Regions from separate parts of the Paenarthrobacter sp. NPDC058040 genome, predicted to be linked through region 3. Evidence: riboswitches for the same ligand, from Rfam matches in the RefSeq annotation. Region 3 holds a riboswitch; each other region holds the start of a gene.
What was found. A riboswitch is a leader RNA that binds a small molecule or an ion and turns the genes downstream of it on or off. The one in region 3 is predicted to bind cyclic di-AMP.
Positions count from the first base shown of each region.

Region 1: another riboswitch for cyclic di-AMP. It lies ahead of ACFVSJ_RS16475 (C40 family peptidase); the one in region 3 lies ahead of ACFVSJ_RS07135 (hypothetical protein).
Region 2: another riboswitch for cyclic di-AMP. It lies ahead of ACFVSJ_RS02940 (hypothetical protein); the one in region 3 lies ahead of ACFVSJ_RS07135 (hypothetical protein).
Region 4: another riboswitch for cyclic di-AMP. It lies ahead of ACFVSJ_RS11610 (NlpC/P60 family protein); the one in region 3 lies ahead of ACFVSJ_RS07135 (hypothetical protein).

Region 1 covers NZ_JBHVRN010000011.1:103,675-108,528, forward strand. Annotated here, with positions in the region: gene ACFVSJ_RS16465 (HNH endonuclease) at 1-352, opposite strand, end outside; gene ACFVSJ_RS16470 (NlpC/P60 family protein) at 584-1,357, opposite strand; gene ACFVSJ_RS16475 (C40 family peptidase) at 1,455-2,186, opposite strand; cyclic di-AMP (ydaO/yuaA leader) riboswitch at 2,191-2,349, opposite strand; gene ACFVSJ_RS16480 (M23 family metallopeptidase) at 2,496-3,326, opposite strand; cyclic di-AMP (ydaO/yuaA leader) riboswitch at 3,331-3,572, opposite strand; gene ACFVSJ_RS16485 (metal-dependent transcriptional regulator) at 3,803-4,498, opposite strand; gene serC (phosphoserine transaminase) at 4,800-4,854, shown strand, end outside.
Region 2 covers NZ_JBHVRN010000002.1:20,918-25,771, reverse strand. Annotated here, with positions in the region: gene ACFVSJ_RS02950 (glycosyltransferase family 39 protein) at 1-216, opposite strand, end outside; gene ACFVSJ_RS02945 (glycosyltransferase) at 213-1,553, opposite strand; gene ACFVSJ_RS02940 (hypothetical protein) at 1,719-2,558, opposite strand; cyclic di-AMP (ydaO/yuaA leader) riboswitch at 2,562-2,743, opposite strand; gene ACFVSJ_RS02935 (sensor histidine kinase) at 2,852-4,342, opposite strand; gene ACFVSJ_RS02930 (response regulator transcription factor) at 4,346-4,854, opposite strand, start outside.
Region 3 covers NZ_JBHVRN010000004.1:184,212-189,065, forward strand. Annotated here, with positions in the region: gene ACFVSJ_RS07130 (AEC family transporter) at 1-772, shown strand, start outside; gene ACFVSJ_RS07135 (hypothetical protein) at 1,033-2,361, opposite strand; cyclic di-AMP (ydaO/yuaA leader) riboswitch at 2,365-2,511, opposite strand; gene ACFVSJ_RS07140 (ATP-dependent DNA ligase) at 2,728-3,792, shown strand; gene ACFVSJ_RS07145 (DUF6480 family protein) at 3,799-4,032, opposite strand; gene ACFVSJ_RS07150 (alpha/beta fold hydrolase) at 4,147-4,854, opposite strand, start outside.
Region 4 covers NZ_JBHVRN010000007.1:182,437-187,290, forward strand. Annotated here, with positions in the region: gene hutG (formimidoylglutamase) at 1-336, opposite strand, end outside; gene ACFVSJ_RS11600 (NCS2 family permease) at 493-1,935, opposite strand; gene ACFVSJ_RS11605 (copper resistance protein CopC) at 2,049-2,681, shown strand; cyclic di-AMP (ydaO/yuaA leader) riboswitch at 2,832-3,023, shown strand; gene ACFVSJ_RS11610 (NlpC/P60 family protein) at 3,027-3,794, shown strand; gene ACFVSJ_RS11615 (FAD-dependent monooxygenase) at 3,870-4,511, opposite strand.

The DNA.
Region 1 (4,854 bases), on a different contig from region 3:
TGTTGCATTTCAAACACGCCGCAACCAGGTTTTCCCAGGAATCCGCGCCGCCCCTGGATTTGGGGTGGACGTGGTCTATGGTGTGCGCTGTTTTACCGCAGTAGGCGCAGCGATGGCCGTCACGGCGGAGTACACCGCGGCGGCTCACGGCAGTGATCCTGTTGTACCTGGGGCGGATGTAGCGGTTGAGGAGGATCACGGAGGGGCGTCCGAGAATCTCCTGTGGCCCGACGACAGGCTCGTCGCCTTCGGCCACTACGCTTGCTTTCCCAGTCAGCACAAGGACCAGCGCCCGGCGGAATGTTATTACCGCCAGCGGTTCATATCCAGCATTCAGAACGAGTGTGCGCATGCACGTACCTCTTCACGGCCGCACCCGTCAGGGGCACGAGGGCCGGCTGCCCTCTGCATGTACGGGCTGTGGATCGACACCATAAGGGTAAGCACTTATATGCCGTATCAACGAATTTTCGGGCCGGTTCCAAGGCAGTGTCGGCGAATGTTCACGTGCGGGACACCTCTGGGGCCTTAAATGCGGAACGCCCCGCAGGGATTCCTGCGGGGCGTTCCTGTTGAAGCTGTGTCAGCCGTTCACGCGGATGAAGACCGGACCGGAGCCCACGTTGACGCTGAAGAGTGCGGTGGTGGATCCGTTCCATCCACCGTGCACCGCCATTCCGTTACCCACGTAGACGGCGATGTGCGCCATTCCACCGTAGCCACCGTTGGCGTAGTAGGCGAGGTCGCCGGGCTGGGCTTCGGCGGCGCTGACGGTGCGGCCCAGGGAGAGGTAGCCGGCAGGCCAGTCGTGGAAGTGGATGCCCACGGCGGCCAACGAGTTGGTGACCAGCATGGTGCAGTCCTGGGTCACGCCAAGCTGGGCGTAAGCCGCAGCGGCGATGGCGGCACCGAGGCCACTGGAAGCTGCGGGAGCCTTTGCGGCGGCAGCTGTGTTGTTGACTGCCAGCGTGGCGTTGGCACCGGAGGCGTTCGATCCGGATGCTGTTGAGGCTTCCGCCTTCGGGGCCGCCTTCTCCACAACGGGAGCCGGAGCCTCCACCGTGGTGACAACCGGGCTCTCGTAAGAGATGGCCACGGTGGAATCAGCGGCGATGGTGGACTGCGCCACGGCTTGGACGTCAAGGGCCGTGGTAGCCGTGGACTCACGCTGGACGTTGGTATCCGCAGCGTTCGCGGCAACGCCACTGGTCAAGACCAGTCCGGAAGCAGCAGCGATGACCGCTGCCTGGCGACCGACGCCACCGGCGTTGTCGCTGACAGCCTTCGCGATCACGGCGAGCGAGCTGGTCTTGGGTGCCTCAGCTCGGTGCCGTGCAACCTTGTGTGCACTGGTCATTTTTAATCTCTTTTCGTTTCCGCGAGCGGTTGGGGACACACGCGGTTTGTGGGCAAGCCAGCACTTGGGGGGCATGCTGGCGTACCCCGAACGGGTTTTAGCGGAGGGTGAAGAATGAAGACGTGCCAGTGGAAGCCACCGAGTGGAGCAAGGTTCCCTGGCTCGGGTTGAGTGCGCTGATCATCATGCCGTTGCCGACGTAGATACCAACGTGCGCGCCGCCATTCTGCATGACCAGGTCGCCCGGCTGCGGGGTACTGGTGGGCTTCATGGCCGTCCAGGCGTTGACGCGGGGGATGCTGATGCCGGCCTGGGCGTAGACCCACTGGGTGAAGCCGGAGCAGTCCCAGCCGTTGGGGGTGGTGCCGCCCCAAACGTAGGGGTGGCCGATGCCCGTGTAGGCGATGGCGGCGAGGCCGGATGCTGCGGCGCTGGAGGCCGAATCCTTGGCTTCGGAGGACTGTGCGGTGATGGCGCCTGCGGCCTGGTCACCGGTGCTCTGGGAGCGCTGGGTTGCCTGCGAAGCGCGCTGGATCTTCGGGGCTTCCTTGGTGGCCACGACGGGGCTCTCGAAGGAAACGGTGGCGGTGGGCTCTGCAGTGACAACCTCGGTGGTGAGGAGCTGCTGCGTGCTCGTCTCGGCCTTGGAAACGTCCGTGTCAGCTGCCTGGGCCGGAAGGCCGACGCTGAGGACGAGGCCGGAGGCTGCGGCGAGAACTGCGGCCTGGCGGCCAACGGTTCCGGCGTTGGTTGAAACAGCCTTCGAAAGAGTGTTCAACGGGTGAACCGTCGCGGCGCGGTGGCGCGCAGGGGTAGTGCGTGATGACACGTAGGTAGCCTCTCCCAATGCCTGCGAGGTGAGCTGTCGGATTCGGATGGGAGTCATCCGGCCACGAGCTTCGGGAAGCTTTGTGACTTAACCCCAAGGCCTTCTTTCGAAGACCAAAAGTGGTTCCCCCGCCCCTGCCAGACGAATTTTGCGAACGGATCCTGAGTGGTGGCAGAGCTAGGCAATCCACTCAAGTGCATCGGCCCCCTAAAAAGCCGATGCGCTTTAGACGGTACAACAGTTGAACGTGAATGTCACATTCAGGTCACGGGGTGTGTCGAGAATGCGATAGACGACCATCGACTTTGCTTAGAGCCAGCCCATGGGGTCCACGACTTCGCCGTTGACCTGGACCTCGAAGTGCAGGTGGCAGCCCGTGGAAGCCCCTGTAGTGCCACTCAGGGCCACAACATCGCCGCGGCTGACGGTCTGCCCTACTTTGACATTGAAGGACGACAGGTGGTTGTACGTGGTCTCGAGGCCGTTGCCGTGATCCACTACTACGCGGTTACCGCCGCCGTACTCGTGCCAGCCGGCGAACGTGACCTTCCCGGCCGCAGCCGCGTGGACCTGCGTACCGCACTGGGCCACGAAGTCCTGGCCGCGGTGGAAGTCCCCGGTACCGCCTGTCAAGGGGCTGACCCGGTAGCCGAACGGCGAGGCCGTGGTCAACGTATCCAGCGGGCTGCCAAGGGTGCCCTTGGACGAGCTGGCCTGGATGCTGCCAACAGACTGGGCGCTGAGCAGTTGCTTAAGCTTGCCGTCGGGATCGGCCTTGGTGGCCACCGCCGCGCGGCTGAAGTCGATTTTTGCCGAGGCCGCCGCGGAAACTTCAGGCTGGCTGCCACCGGCTACCGCAAGCGCGGCTTCTGTTTGGCCCGACTCGGAGGTGGCCATCACGGGGCTCGTGGCCGGCAGACCGACAGTGAGGGCAAGGCCCGTAGCGGCCAAGGCCACTCCGGCTTTCTGCCCTACGCCACTGGCTGCGGCGAAATCGGCAACCTGGCGCAACGGGCTCTTACGGCGGCGCACCTGACGCTGGGTGTCGCGAGGCCGGATCTCCGTTACTGCGCGGGCTGGCCGCAGCTCAGCAGCGGGGCCGGACGCGCGTCGGCGGCCCCTGACGTTCTGCGATGTCAAACTCTGTTCCTCTCTTGAAAGCCTGCGAAGTTAGCTGTCGGATTCGGATCAGAGAGTGCAAAGACCCGGCCCGCACACAGCGCATACGGCACACAGGTATCCCGGGAGGGAATTGCGTAAGTAGGCACTGCTGCTGCGGACTTCACCCCAAGGCTGCTTCTTCAGGCAGCCGATTGTGGTTCCCCCGCCTCTGCCAGTAGTGGATAACACCCCTGATCTGCTGGCAGAGCTCGGCTCCAGATCAGGTAACGCTTTGGTATCGGCGCTAGTAGACAACTATAGGCGATTAAAGCCTTCGGTAATAAATTCGTTATCTTCTGTCACGCCGTTTTCCTGCCGATGCCCTTATCACTTTTTGGCGGAAACCGCAGGTCACACCGTTCCGCCCGGCAGCCGGAGTGAGATGTGACACTCCAACATGGAGGAAACAACAGAGGCACCCGTCCTTTCGGAAGGGTGCCTCAAAAGTTCTACGTTCAGCCAACCGCCACGAAGACGTGGGCTGCGACCTCGGGCGGGAGCTCGAGTGCCCCCTCGATGCCGGGGACGCGCACCGAGATATACTCCCCTACCCGCTCCAAGGAAACTGCCGCTCCCGGCCGGATCCCACCCTCATCCAATTGGGTCAGCAGTTCGGGTTCAACCTGGATGGGTTCCGCCAGCCTGCTCACCACGACACGTGAGTCCGAAGCGTAGGAGTCCATGGCCTGAAGGAGGTTGACATCGCCACGCAGGGAGACCTGGGTGGCAAGTCCGCCGAGCGCTTCGAGGCCCGGAATGGGGTTGCCGTAGGGCGACTCTGTGGGGTGCTCCAGCAGCTCGTACAGCCGGCGCTCAACCCGCTCGCTCATGACGTGCTCCCAGCGGCAGGCTTCGTCGTGGACATAGGCCCAGTCCAAGCCGATGACGTCGGCCAGGAGGCGTTCTGCCAGGCGGTGCTTGCGCATGACCTCAGTGGCACGCTTCCGGCCAACCTCGGTCAGCTCCAGGTGGCGGTCGTTGGACACGATTACCAAGCCATCGCGCTCCATGCGGCCGATGGTTTGGGAAACGGTGGGACCGGAATGGCGCAGGCGCTCGGCAATGCGTGCCCGAAGAGCCACGATGTTCTCTTCCTCAAGCTCCAAAATGGTCCGAAGATACATCTCAGTGGTATCGATCAGATCCGTCATCCAGCTCAGCTCTCCTCGAACGCAGTTCTCGCGTAGTGTCCACCGTACCGCGTCCAGTCGGGGCGGCCGGTCCCTTGGCGCCGCCCCATGACGCCTCCTCCAGCTTAGCTTATTTGGAATTACTCTGAATAATCCCCCACCCCGGCTCCCTGCCCAGGCAAACGGCACCGTCCCACGTGGCGGACTATGACAGCCGCAGGTTCCTGCCCGCGCGCCATGTCAGGCAGAATTGGGGAGTCGAAGGGGCAGCTGATGCCACCTGCCACGACCCATCTTTGACCGATACCCATTGGAGCCACCCGTGAGCGACAACAGCATCACCATTCCCGCCGACCTGCTGCCCAAGGACGGACGCT
Region 2 (4,854 bases), on a different contig from region 3:
GGCCTGGATGGCGGCGGCGTAGAACGTATTGCCGTAGCCCGTCGCAGCGAGGTTCCAGAGGTACAGGAATGCCGTCGCCACAAGGAGCCCGGCCGCGGAGGGGCGGACCCAACGGGCCTGCCGGCCGAACGCGAGGCGCTGCATCCGGGACCGGTTTTGCTTGGTGGCCACGGGTTCTGCTGTGGCGGAAGTGTCCGGTTGGAGTGCGGTGATCATTTCGCTGCCACCTCCGTGGTCTCTGACGGGCGCGTCTCGGTTGGGCGGCGGAAGACCCACAGCCGGAACAACAGGAACCGGGCCACAGTGGCGGCGAGGTTCGCCCCAACCACGGTTGCCACCTCAACCCAGCGGTCCGGCGTCGTGCTTCCATGCACCAGGGCAAGCGCACCGGAGGTGAGCGCCAAGCCGATGCCGAACACAATCAGCCCTTCGAAATGGTGCCGCGCGTGGCTGCCGCCGTGGATGCCGAATGTGAAGCGGCGGTTAGCCGCAGTGTTGGCGACGGCGGTGATGATGAGGGCCAGGAAGTTGGCGAGCTGCGGGTCCATGAAGCCCCTGCAGAACAAGAAGATCACAAGGTACGCCACCGTGGACACCGCACCGATGAATCCGAAGCGGACCAGTTGCCCGAACAGGCTGGTGCGCGGCGTCGACTCGGAAGTCCGGGAGGAGGCCGGGAGTGGTCCGCGGGCCAGGGCGGCACGAAGTTCGGGAATAGGGATGCGCCCGGTGACCAGGTCGCGCGTCAGGCGCGCCATTCCGCGGAGGTCCGCCAAAGCGGTTCGTACGACGTCGACGCTCGAGTTGGGATCGTCGGTCCAGTCCACGGGGACTTCATGGACGCGGAGGCCGCAGCGCTCGGCAAGGACCAGCAGTTCCGTGTCGAAGAACCATGCGTTGTCCAGGGTGTGGGGGAGGATCTGGTGGGCAACGTCCGCGCGGATGGCCTTGAATCCGCACTGGGCGTCTGAGAACCGTGCGCCCATGAGCGTGTGCAGGAGGACGTTGTAGCTGCGGGAGACGAATTCGCGCTTTGGGCCGCGGACCACCCGGGAGTTGCGGGAGAGCCGTGTGCCGATGGCGAGGTCCGAGTGGCCGGAGATCAGCGGCGCCAGCAATGGTGCCAGGGCAGCGAGGTCCGTGGAGAGATCCACGTCCATGTAGGCCAGCACGGGAGAAGGCGACGCGAGCCAGACTTGCCGAAGGGCGTTGCCCCGGCCCTTTTCCTCGAATCGCATGACGGCAATCTCGGGGAGTTCGCGGGCCAGTCGCTCGGCGATCTTCAGGGTGTTGTCCGTGCTGGCATTGTCCGCCACCGTGATGCGGAACGTGTGCGGAAAAGTATCCACGAGGTGCCCGTGCAGGCGGCGCAGGCATTCCTCGAGGTCAGTTTCTTCGTTGTGGACGGGAACTGTGACGTCCAGGACGGGAACTGTGGAATGGGTGTCCACAGGAGAACGCCGGGACTGCCGGTGGGGCAAGGCAGGAGCGGCGGAAGGCCCCGCATGGGCGGGGTTCGGCAACGCGCTGGTGGCGGGATCTATGAGCGTCATGCATCCAGAGTGGAGCCGCCGATTGTGAGGGCTTTAGGCAGAAGCTGTGACGCGACTGTGTAACTGGGGGAACGCGAAAACCGCCCCCGGGTTCCCGCCGGCCGCATCAGTTGGGGGTGATGCGGACGGCCGGAACGGGAGCGGCTATCGGGAAAGTCTCTTGGCTTAGTACCAGTTGTTGGCCAAGTGGAAGGCGAGGGCTGCCGAGGGGGAGCCGTAGCGTTCCTTGATGTAGTTCAGGCCCCATTTGATCTGGGTCTGGTAGTTGGTCTGCCAGTCAGCGCCGGCGGATGCCATCTTGGAAGCTGGCAGCGACTGGACAATGCCGTACGCACCGCTGGAGGCGTTCGTGGCAGTCGTGCGCCAGTTGGATTCCTTTTCCCACAGGGTGTTCAGGGCGGTCATCTCGCCCGGGCCCCAACCGTAGCTGGCCAGGATGCTGGCTGCGTAGGCCTTTGCGGCGGCAGGATCGTCAACGGCCTTGGGGGCAGCGGCGGCGGCAGCTGCTGCTGCGGCTGCCTTGTCGGCTGCAGCCTTGGCGGCGGCGTCGGCAGCGGCCTTCTCTGCGGCAGCCTGTGCTGCGGCTGCCTGGTCGGCGGCGGCCTTCTCGGCTGCAGCCTTGTCCGCAGCTGCCTTGTCAGCGGCAGCCTTCTCAGCTGCGGCTTGGGCAGCGGCAGCCTTGTCGGCAGCGGCCTTCTTGGCGGCGTCGGCCTGCGCTGCGGCCTCGGCAACTGCGTTTTCCCGGGTCTGCGGGTCAACCTGTGCTGCTGCCTGGGTCTGTGCGGTCTGGCTCAGTTCCGGGAGGTTGAACGCGGCGTTGGCGGCTTGGCCCAGCGATGCGACACCGAGTGCGGCGGCGACTACACCGGCTACGACCGACATGCGGTGGCCGGCCTTGCCCTGGCGTGCGGCGTTCTTCAGAACGGCCTGCGACTTGGTCAGCGGAGCATCGTGATCGTCGCGGTGACGCGCGGAAGGGCGCGCCTGATCCTTGAATTCAGACATGTGTGATTACCTCTCAGCGCCTGCGGAGTTAGCTGTCGGGTTCGGATGAGGTCATCCGGCCGCGCGTGTAGCTGCGGCTTCACCCCAAGGGCCGGCAATGCCTGGCCCGGAGACTCTGGGTCCCCCGTCTCTGCCTCGATGAGAACGGAACTCCGGGAAGTGGCAGAGCTCGGCGCATCCCGGGTGTGGGCCTCTTGGGGCGACCCACCCTTTCGACGGTACAGGAGGATCTTGCTTAAGTCACATTTAGGTAACAGAGATCACGACGCCGGTGCGTCGCCTTGCCGGTTTCGTTATACGCGTTCGTTGGTCACGGAAGGGAGTCGCAAGGCGAATTCTGTGCGTCCCGGTTTGGACGTCACTTCGACGCTCCCACCGTGTGCGCCAACGATCGATTCCACGATCGACAGGCCCAGGCCGGAAGTCCCTTCCGAACCCGACCGCGCCGCGTCAGCGCGGGCAAAACGGGAGAAGATCCGGCCCTGGAAATCCGCGGGAATGCCGGGTCCATTGTCCGTAACGGTGACCACTGCGCTCCCGTCCGCGCTCAGCATCACGCCGGTGACAACGGTGGTGCCGGGATCGGTATGCTTCCGCGCGTTGGAGAGCAGGTTGGCCAGCACCTGGTGAAGTTGCGTGGCGTCTCCGCGCACCGTGATCGGCTCATCCGGGAGTTTGAGTTGCCACACATGGTCCGGCGCCATGACTTTCTCGTCGGTAACGGTTTCAATGACCAACTGCGTCAGGTCCACCTCCGTGACCTTTAGGGGCTGGCCTTCGTCCAACCGCGCCAGGAGCAGCAGGTCCTCCACCAGGGTGCTCATCCGTTCCGACTGGCTCTGGACCCGGGCCAGGGACTTGCGGCCGTCTTCGGTGAAGTTCTCGGTCATCCGCAGCATCTCAGTGTAACCCCGGATGGCGGTGAGGGGAGTGCGCAGTTCATGCGAGGCGTCAGCAACGAATTGCCGGACCTTGGTTTCGCTTTCCTGCCGGGCCTCGAGCGCGCTGGCCACATTGTTGAGCATCTGGTTGAGGGCGTAGCCCACGCTGCCCACTTCGGTTCCCGGATGGGAGGCCGACGGCGGTACGCGCACCGCGAGCGCGACCTCGCCGGCGTCGAGGGGCAAGCGGGAGACCTTGGTTGCGACCTCCGACAATTGTTCAAGCGGGCGCATGGTCCGGCGGATGATGACGGTTCCGGCCAGCCCGATCAGCACCAAGCCGCCCAGCGAGACGAACACCATGGTCCACACAAGGGAAGCTTCGGTGGCTTGCTTGTCGGCCAGGGGCAAGCCAGTGACGATGACATCGCCGTAGGCGGTCTTCACAGCCACCAAGCGGTAATCGCCGATGGAGAGCGACCGGTCCACGGGCCGGTTGTCCAAAGGAAGATCCAGCAGGACCTGGTTGTCTTCGGCGGAAAGCGTGGCGCGGTTTCCGGCGGCGTCGATGAGTCCGGCGCTGCTGACAGAGGAGCCGCTGATGCGCGCATTCAAGGTGCCGGCGGCCTGGCCCCTGGCTTCGAGCGGGTCCGGCCTCCCAGTGGGGAAACTCGAAGGCGGTCGGCCAAAGGTGTTGGCCCGGCTGGAGGCCTGCTCCAACTGCCTGTCCAATTGCCGGTTGAACACCATGTCCATGGAGGCATAACTGACTACGCCCACCGCCCCGCAGATAGCGACGAGCAGCGCCATGGCAACGAGGACCAACCGCGTCCGCAAGTGCCAGGTGGATGGGTCCAACCAGCTGCGCTGCGTGTTCCTGGCGACCCCTGAGAGTGTGGTCAAGGCTTAGTCCGCGGGCTTGATGACGTAGCCGGCGCCACGCACAGTGTGGATCATGGGCGGGTGGTTGGCCTCGATCTTCTTGCGCAGGTAGGAGATGTAGAGTTCCACGATGTTCGCTTGCCCGCCGAAGTCGTAATCCCACACGCGGTCCAGGATCTGGGCCTTGCTGACCACGCGCTTGGGGTTCTCCATGAGGTAGCGAAGGAGCTCGAACTGGGTTGCCGTCAGGGCGATGTCCTCACCGGCCCGGGTTACTTCGCGGGTGTCCACGTTCAAGGTCAGGTCGCCAACCACCAGTTCGGCGGTGTCCATGGCGGCAACGCCCGAGCGCTGCACCAGTCGATGAAGGCGGAGCAGGACTTCCTCCATGCTGAACGGCTTGGTCACGTAGTCGTCACCGCCTGCCGCCAGCCCCACAATGCGGTCCTGAACTGCGTCCTTGGCCGTGAGGAAGAGGGCGGGGACCTCCGGAGCGAAGGCACGGATCCGGTTGAGGACCTCAACACCATCGA
Region 3 (4,854 bases):
GGTCGTGGCCGGAAGCGACATCCGGGCCGCCCTCGGCGTCGACGCCCCACTGGCCCTGCTTTCGGCGGCGGCCGTGGGGCTTCTCTATTGCCTGTTGAGTTTCCTGTTTTTCCGTCGGCCGGTAGCCGAGACCGCCGTGGGCGCCATGGCGAGCAGCTACGCCAACGCCAACAACATTGGCATCCCCGTTTCCCTCTATGCCGTGGGAACTGCCCAGCACGTGGCTCCGGTGCTCCTGGTGCAACTCCTGGTCCTGGCGCCGTTCTACGTCACGGTCCTTGGCCTCGCTGGAGGTGCCAAAATCTCCTGGAAACGGGTAATACTGCAGCCGCTGGGTAATCCAATGATCATCGCCTCCGCCCTGGGCGTCCTGGTGGCCCTGACCGACTGGCAGCCGCCGGAACTCGTGCACAAACCGATCGACATGCTGGCCGGTGCCGCCGTGCCCATGGTGCTGCTCGCGTTTGGCATGTCCTTGGCGGGAAAGGCTCCCTTGCAGAAGGGCGATGGCCGTGTGGAAACCGTGGTGGCCACGCTGTTGAAGGTTGCAGGGATGCCGGTGATCGTCTGGGCGCTGGGTAGGTTCCTCTTCGGACTGGATGGCCAGCACCTTTTGGCCAGCGTGATCATGGCGGCCCTTCCCACGGCGCAGAACGTGTTCCTTTTCGCCTCGCCCTATGGCCGCGGAACGGTGGTAGCCCGGGATGTCATCCTCTGCACCACGGTGCTCTGCGTCGGGGCGCTCGTGGTGGTTGCCTGGCTGCTGGGATAGGCGTCCGCTTGCGGGCTTCGGTGACGGCCTGTTCTTCGTGGCCTACGCGATCTTCGAGCTTCCCAACAGCTTTCGCTGGGTAAAACAAAGGAGGCTGGCACCCGATCGGGTGCCAGCCTCCTTTGCGTTGGCGGCCTAGGAGCGCCGAAGCCGCTGGCAGCTCCAGCGGCCCATCCGGCGACGGAAGGTGGCAGTCCGGCTGCTGCTGCAATAGCGGCCGTGCCAGCCGACATGCGTGGTTGTCCGGGGCAGTCGGATGCTCACTTGAGGAGGTCCTTGGCCGCGTCCAGCAACCCGTCCACTGCCGAGCCGCTTGGCTGCGGCGTGGAGGAAGCGTTGGGGTTGCCGCTGGGCTTCGGCTTCGACGGCTGGGTCTGCGTGGGAGTCGGCGTCGGGGTCGGCGTGACGGTCGGGGTGGTGGTCGGCGTAGGCGTCGGGGCCGTAATAGTGTCCGACGGCGGTGCCGGCTGGCTCGGGACCGGCGTGGTTACTCCTGGAACCGGGACCACAGCCGAGGGAGCGGCGGACGGTACCCACTGCGGGGCGGCCAAGGAAACCTGCGGGACAGCAGCGGACGACGCCGTTGCGCCAGCAGGTGCCTCCGCTTCAGTCTGGGGTTCGGCGGGCGTTCCGGCCTCGGCTTTCGCGGCCGACGTCGAGGACGCGGTGGTGTACGAGGGGGTGGGACCAGGGGAAGCCTTGGTGGTTGCCCGACCACTTTCGTTGTTGTTCGAGCCGCTGGCCTCCTGCGAGTGGCTGTCCTGGCCGAAAAGCGGGAGGTCCACGGCCTGGCTGACAGTGCCGACGGTCAGGACCAGGCCGAGTGCTCCGGCAACCACCGCCATGCGCTGGCCCATGGTCTTGACCGAGGCGGCCTTGGTCAGCACGGCGTGCGGTTCGCGGTTGAACGACGGAGCACCGAACGAGCCGAAGGCGGACTTGCCGTTGGTGGGGAGCGTCGAAGCTTTGCGCGTTGCGGTGTGCTCGGAAGCCCGGGTCCGGTTGCTGGCACGGCTTGCCAAGCCCGCCGCAGCAGTAGCCGCCGCGGCGATCTGCGCCGGCGTCTTCGGCTGGACCGGTGACGACTCTTCGAGGGCGACTGCCGGCGCGGCTACTGTCGGAATGGCGGCGGTAGCAGTTTCAGGGTTCGGTGCAGGGATGGCGGCGGTAACGGGCTCCGACTCCGCGCCAAACTCCCGCTCGGCGGCGGCCCGTGGCGCGTCCGCAGCCGGGACCACGGGAATGGCCGACGTCGGCGGGCCGGGTGTGGTGGAGTCGGCGCGGGGAGCGTCGATGACAGGGATCGCGGCGGTCCGGGGTTCCTCGGCAGGAGCGTCGTGGCCGGCGGAACCGGCCGCGGCTTCCGGCGCAACGATCGCCTGGGCGGCCTGACCGCGCTCGGCCGCGCGTCGCTCCGCGCGCGTCATGGGCGCAGGCGGGGTGGGATTGGCAGCTGCGGCGGGTACCGCCGTCGTGCTTTCAACGCTGGTGGGGGACTGTCCGCTGGGTTGGGCCCGACGGCGTCCGGTTGGCTTGGTGCGCTCGATGGCCTCTTGGGCACGGCGCGGCTGATCCATGGTTGGGGACATGGGTGATTGCCTCTCAACGCCTGCGAGGTTAGCTGTCGGGTTCGGACGAGGCCGTCCGGCCGCACATGGCGGCTTCACCCCAAGGGCCTGAAACCAGGCCCGGGAACTTTGGGTCCCCCGTCTCTGCCGCGAGTCTGGCGGATTCCGGGATGCGGCAGAGCTCGGCGTCAGCCCGGAAGCGGCCCAGCGGAGATCAGGGTCGCCCTTCGACCGTACAGGAGCAGGGAAGTAAAGTCACATTAATGTAACGGACGGAACGTCCAACATTTCGCGGGGACCCAATCGCCTACCCTGCGGGGCTGGAACCGGAAGTTCGAGCTGGGCAAACACTAGCTTTGACCATGTACTGGCCGGTAGACATGAGCTATGGATCTCCCCGTGACGCCTCCCGTTTCGCCCATGCTCGCCAAATCCGTCCCGAACATCCCCGATGTTGGGCACTATGAGCCCAAGTGGGACGGCTTCCGGACCATCGTCTTCAAGGACGGCGACGAGATCGTCCTGGGCAGCCGGAACGAGAAGCCCATGACGCGCTACTTCCCCGAACTCGTGGAAGCGCTGAAGAAGAACCTTCCGGAGAGGTGCGTCATCGACGGCGAGATCATCCTCATCTCCGGCAATCGCCTGGACTTCGAGGGCTTGCAGCAACGCATCCACCCCGCCGACACCCGGGTGCGCATGCTCGCCGAAAAGACGCCGTCGTCGTTGGTGGCGTTCGACCTCCTCGCCCTGGGCGATGACGACCTCACTGGCCGACCCTTCTCGGAGCGGCGCGCAGCTTTGGAGGAGGCGCTCGCCGACGCCGAGCCGCCGGTCTACGTGACGCCGGCGGTGAATGACCTTGAGCGGGCCAAGGAATGGTTCGTGCAACTTGAGGGAGCAGGCCTCGACGGCGTGTTGTCCAAACCGCTCGACGGCACCTACCAGCCGAACAAACGGGTGATGTTCAAGACGAAGCATGAGCGGACGGCGGATTGTGTGGTGGCCGGATTCCGTTGGCACAAGACGGCAAAGGTTGTGGGGTCCATGTTGCTGGGCCTGTACGACGACTCCGGCCGCCTCCACCACGTGGGCGTCGTGGCCTCGTTTCCCATGGCCAAGCGTGAAGCCTTGGTGGCGGAGTTGGAGCCGTACCAAGTGGAGTTCGCCGAGCATCCTTGGGGCGAATGGGCCAACCAGGAAGCGGCCGCCGGTGGATCCAGGATGCCCGGCGGGCAGAGCCGGTGGAGCGCAGGCAAGGACTTCTCCTTTGTCCCTTTGCGCCCCGAACTCGTGATTGAGGTGGCGTACGACTACATGGAGGGTGACCGGTTCAGGCACACTACCCAGTTCCGTCGGTGGCGCGAGGACCGTACCCCGGACAGTTGCACATACTCGCAGTTGGAGGAACCCGCCGATTACGACCTCGGCGAGATCCTGCGTCTTACGTAATCCCCGTTACTCCTCGTGGCCCTGGTCGCCGCTCATGCTGCCCTCAGCCGGTGGGGTCTCTCCCGGAGGCACACCGCCGCCCGGTTCCAGCCCGGTGATGTTGCCGTCTGCCGGGTCCGGGTTCGAGGAAGCTGCCGGATCGTGTTCTTCGTCCTTGCGCATGTCCGGGTCGTCGTGGATGCTGTCCGGTTCGGGGGCGCCGAAGGTTTGGGGATCGTCTTCAGGATCGTAGCTCGTCATGGTCCACCCTTTCCTAAGCAAACTTATTATTTGACTTGCCCTGCCAGCCTAGCCGCGGGCCGCCCCAGCCAACAAGGGGCACCCAGGCTGCCGTCCGTCGTCGTGCGCCTGCGGCTATTTGTCCCGCGACGCAGCGGCGACGAAGCTCCTGATGGCATTGGCGACTTCTTTCGGCCGCATGTGTTGGGCGACGTGTCCCACGCCCGGAATCTCAGCCAACCGTCCGTCGGCTACGGCCCGCGAGAGACGCAGCGACCATTCCGGTCCGGCAACGTGGTCACGGCTGCCGCGAAGGATCAGCACCGGCACGTCCACGTTGGCCAGACGCTTCTCCGTGGGGTAGCCCATCATGACGGGCAGCTCCGTAAGGTACCAGCGCGGGCCGCAGCGGAGGTAGTCGGAGACGACGATCCAGTTGGACGACGGGCTTTCCCGGAGGAGGCCGTCAAGGAACAGGGCCAAGGACTGCCGCCACAGGTTCTTGTGCCGCGAATCGACCACCGGACCCATCAGGACCAGGCTCGTAGTGCTGCCCGACGCCTGAAGGGCGGCTTCGATGGCGAACTGGACGCCCATGGAGTGGCCCACCAGGATGCGGCTATGGATGCCGCGATCCGCCAAGGCCTCGGCTATGAACGTCCCGTAATCTTCCACCGACAACTGACGGTCCGGTTTGGGGGTGCCTGCGAAGCCGGGGAGGTCCAAAGAATAGGTCGGTGCGTCGGCCGAGAGGACAGCATGCAGGCGGGCCAAATACCTGTGCGAGACGCCGATGCCGTGGATGAGGACGTAAGCGGGAGTGTCCTGGCTGCCCGGCTCCGG
Region 4 (4,854 bases), on a different contig from region 3:
GCGCCCGGCGCGCTCCTGGCCCGCCTCCAGCGAGTCGTCCTCCACAATCACATCACCGGCGTCGAACAGGTCCCGGTCCAGGTGGAACGCCAGAGGACCCAGTGCGGAGCGGATCGCGGCCGGAGCTGCGGCGGCCCCTACCCGGCCCTTGTTGCGACGGACGCCGGCGTCACTGCAAAAACCAAGCACGACGGCGGGACGCAAAGCCCCTGCGGACGCCTCCGCGGTGTGGGGAGCCACAGCCTGCCACCAGCGGCGGTGTTCGTCGCCGTCGCCGTCGAAGCGGCCGGTCCATGGCGTGGGAGTGACGTCTACGGTGAGGGCGCTTGTTTCCATGCTTTAAGCACACCGGACCCGGACTGCCAAAGCCAGCAGTTCCGGGTCCGGGGTGTCTGAGATGCCGGACATCCGGGCCTACGCGCCACCGCGAGTTGGCATTTGATGACAATCCCAGGGCCGAACATTGTCATCTAATGCCATCTCGGCGGGGAGTTATTTGACCCCGAGCAGTTCTTCCACCGTGCCGATCCCGAAGAACAGCAGGAACGCGGCGGCCACAACCCACATCAACGGGTGCACTTCGCGGGCGCGGCCCTGGAAAGTGCGGATCAGGACGTAGGAGATGAAGCCGGCGCCGAGGCCATTGGCGATCGAGTAGGTGAACGGCATCAGCGCGATGGTCAGGAAGGCCGGGATGCCGACGCCCCAGTCCTGCCAGTCGATCTTGCCCACCTGCGAGACCATCATGAAGCCCACCACCACCAGCGCAGGGGCTACCGCCTCGAAGGGGACCAGGTTGATGAGCGGCGTGAAGAACATGGCCACCAGGAAGAGCACGCCGGTGACGATCGAGGCAAGGCCCGTGCGGGCGCCCTCGCCGATGCCCGCGCCGGACTCGACGAAGATCTGGTTGGACGAGACGGAGGCCCCACCACCAACGATCGCCCCGAGGGCGTCCACCTGGAGCACGCGGTCCACGTTGGGGATGTTGCCGTGCTCGTCCACGGTTCCGGCCTCGTTGGCCAGACCCACCATGGTGCCCATGGCGTCGAAGAAGATGCTGAGGAGGATCACGAACGCCAGCAGTGCCGCGGCGATGAAGCCCAGGTGCTCAAATGCGCCGAACGGGTTGGCCTTGCCGATGAGGGACAGGTCCGGGGCGCCCCACTCGGACAACGTGGGGGCTACCAGCGACCAGCCGCGCGGGTTGACGTTCTTGCCATCGAAGCTGGGCCCGATGTGCAGGGTGAATTCAAGGATGGCGGCCAGCGCCGTGGACACCACAATGCCGATCAGGATCGCGCCACGGACCTTGCGGACCACCAGGGCGATCGTCAGGATGAGGCCCACGGCAAACACCAAAGTGGGCCAGCCCATGAGCTTGCCATCCACGCCGAGGCCCAGGGGAACCGTGGTTCCGGCGGCGTCGGGGATGCGGCGGACGAATCCGGCGTTGACCAGGCCGATCAACGCAATGAAGAGGCCAATGCCCACCACGATCGCCGTTTTGAGGGCTTCCGGAACGGCCTTGAACACCGCGGTACGGAAGCCGGTGAGGACCAGGATCAGCATGGTCAGGCCGGAGAGGACAACCAAGCCCATCATGTCCGGCCAGGTCAGCCCCGGGTGCGAGGCAACGGTGACGGCCACGAAGGCGTTGACACCCAGGCCTGTCGCCACCGCGAACGGATGCTTGGCCCAGGCGCCCATGAGGATGGTCAGGATGCCCGCAACGAACGCCGTGGTGGCGGCGACCGCGGTGAAGCCCAGGGATGCCCCGCTGGAATCGGCTCCGGAGAGGATCAGGGGGTTCAGGACCACGATGTAGCTCATGGCAAAGAAGGTCGCGAACCCGCCACGGATTTCCCGCGAGTACGTGGAGCCCCGTTCGGAAATCTTGAAGTAACGGTCGAGGGCAGAACCTTGTTTAAGCATGAAGGTCTCCGGGGATCGGGTGAGTGTGCTCTCAAATCCTATGCCTGCGGATACGGGACGCCCGGACGATTCGCCTAGTCTGTAAGGAAGCCAACATTAGGAGAAACCGCCCCATGCGTACCGTCCGCCCGCTTCTGGCCGCCGTCGTAGCTGCTCTTGCCTTCGCCTCCGCGGTGCTGTTTGGTGCCGCCCCCGCGTCCGCGCACGACGTCGCCGAGTCCACCACTCCGGCGAACGGTGCCACCGTGGCGGCAGTTCCGGCGTCGGTCTCCATCACGTTCAACAACCGCCCGCTGGCCATCGGCTCCGGTGTGACGGTGACCGCGGGCGGCGAAAACTGGGCGGACGGCGCGGTCGAAATCATCGACAACCAAGCGGTCCAGAAGTTGCGCGAGGGCGCGCCGGCCGGTGAGTACACCGTCACGTGGCGCGTTGTCAGCTCCGATTCGCACCCCATTGAGGGCACTTTCAAGTTCACTGCCGCCGCTGGAAGCACGACGACGACAAGCGGTTCGGCGGGTGCCTCACCTTCCACGTCGGCTTCGGGAGCCACGGTTCCGAGCGCCGGAACAGCAGCTCCGGGGAGCGGCTCCAGCGAGCCGGCTCCGGCGGCTTCGCAGCCCTTCCCCTGGAGCATTGTGGGACTCGCCGTGGTGGCCGTGGGACTCGTGATCTTCCTGGCCGTTACTGCCCGCCGGAAGCTGGCTGCCTCCAACGATGCCGAGGGCGATACTCCCGCGGAATGACGCGGTTTTCTACATAGCTGCGAAAATCTCGAATCGGTTACCGCGACACGCGCAACGCGCCCTGCTCGTTACTCAAATGTGACTTTGCGGTGATCATCGCGTACGGTAGTACCTGTGCCTGATCCATCTTCGAGGCACTTCCGGCCTGATTGCCTAGCTCTGCCGCAGTCCGGAATCCGTTCGCAGACAAACCTACGGCAGAGACGGGGAACCCATTTTAGGCCGCCATTGAGTGCGCCTTGGGGTGAAGTCACGAAGCTTCCGCTGGACAGCGGGGGATAGTGGCCGGGTGACTCCCATCCGAATCCGACAGCTAACCTCGCAGGCATCGGGAGAGGCTCTTTCATGTCTTCACGCATTCTTCGCGGCCGTCGTAAGGCGGACATCGCGCGTCCCAATCCGTTCATCTCCATCTCCAAGGCCGTTGCCAGCAACGCTTCCGGCGCTGGCCGCCAGGCAGCCGTCATCGCTGCAGCTTCCGGGCTGGTCCTGACCGGCTCCATCGCCGCCCACGCTGCCGAGACGCCCGCACAGGCTCCGGTCCAGCGCGACTCCAGCCCCGCAACCGTTGCGGAAACCCCCAACAAGGTTGTCACCGCAGCTTCAACGGCCACCATCAACTTCGAGCGCCCCGCGGTTTCCTCCGTGGCCGCTCCGGTCATCGAAAAGCCGGCTCCCGTAGTTGAGGCTCCGGCCAAGAAGGCGGCAGCCAACGTTGCTGCCGCTCCCGCCAAGGCGACCGCCACGGCTACCGCCTCCGTCGCTGCCGCACCTGCAGCAGCAGCACCGGCCGGCAGCGTCAACGCAGCCATGGTTGCTTCCGCCTACGCCCAGATCGGCATCATGCAGGACTGCACCGCCATGGTGGAACGCGCCCTCGGCTCCGCAGGCATCCCCGTGGGTGACCTTGCTCCGATGCAGTTCCTGAACTACGGCAAGGTAGTCAGCGACCCGCAGCCGGGCGACATGATCGTCCAGTCCGGCCACGTTGCCATCTACATCGGCAACGGCCAGGCCATCAGCGGCGGCATCAACGGCAACCAGACGGGTATCCACCCGATCAGCTGGCTGACCGCAACGGGCCCCATCACGTATGTACGCGCTGGCGCCTAAGCTTCACGCTTAAATACCAGAGGCCGGCATTCGGAGACTTGTTCTCCGGGTGCCGGCCTTTGGCTTTTAAGAACGTCAGGCGATCGCGATGCCAGGCCCTGCCGTGATACCGGGTCCGGCGGGCAGGGCAACCTTCAAAGAGATTGCCTGCCCAACCGCCTTGGCCTGCCGAAGCACTTCCTTGGGGGTGGGGGTGATCATTTCACCGACGCCCACCAGGTGCATTCCCACCGCACGCATGGCGGCAACGAGGTTTTGGCCGATCGCGATTCCCAGCTCAGCCAGCATCCGCCGCAACTGGCTCTGGGCGCAGCGCGTCACCACAATGTGGTCCGCGAGGAGTATCCCGTTGGCGGTGTGCACGGCCCATTGGCGGGGTGCGGGCTCAAGTTGTCCGGGAACGTTGGCTCCCAGGAAGTCCAGCCGCACGGCCTTGGTGGAACTCCGCACATCGAGTTGGTGGCTGGCTGCGTAGTTCCGCAGGTGCCGGAGGATCTGGTTTCGTTCCACCATGGCCGCCGGGTCTGCCGCATCACAGCGCTGCAGCATTCCCGTGTGGACGGAGGGTCCCGACGTGGACAGGGACCCAAACCCGTCCACCACAATGGAGCGAACGCCGTAGCGGCTGAGTTCGCTGGCCACGGCCAAACCGGAAAGCCCGGCTCCAATCACCACGGTAGTGGTGCGCTCTGTGCCGGAATCAGGCGTGAATGACACTGCTTGGTTCCTCCTTGACGTGTGTGCCCGAAGGCAGCGCGTTGTTCGCGTCCAAGCTCCCCAAGCGGCCGCAAATAAATGGCCGGGTGTGTCCTGGAACACGCTTGCCGGCCATTCGGTGACTCGAACACTACAGAACTTTTGGGGCCATGGATAGCCTCCGTGACAGCGTGTTTTTACTTGTTCATCCGGCGTCCAAAAAGGACACCCGAAACCGAGCCCGGACCGTTATGCAGGTAGCGAAAAGCCGTCTTGATTCGGCCTTGGCAACCGAGAATAGTGGGCATTGGAAGGCGATGCCCTGGACTTCTCCTTCCCCGGATATTCGCACCAGGCCGGGCGC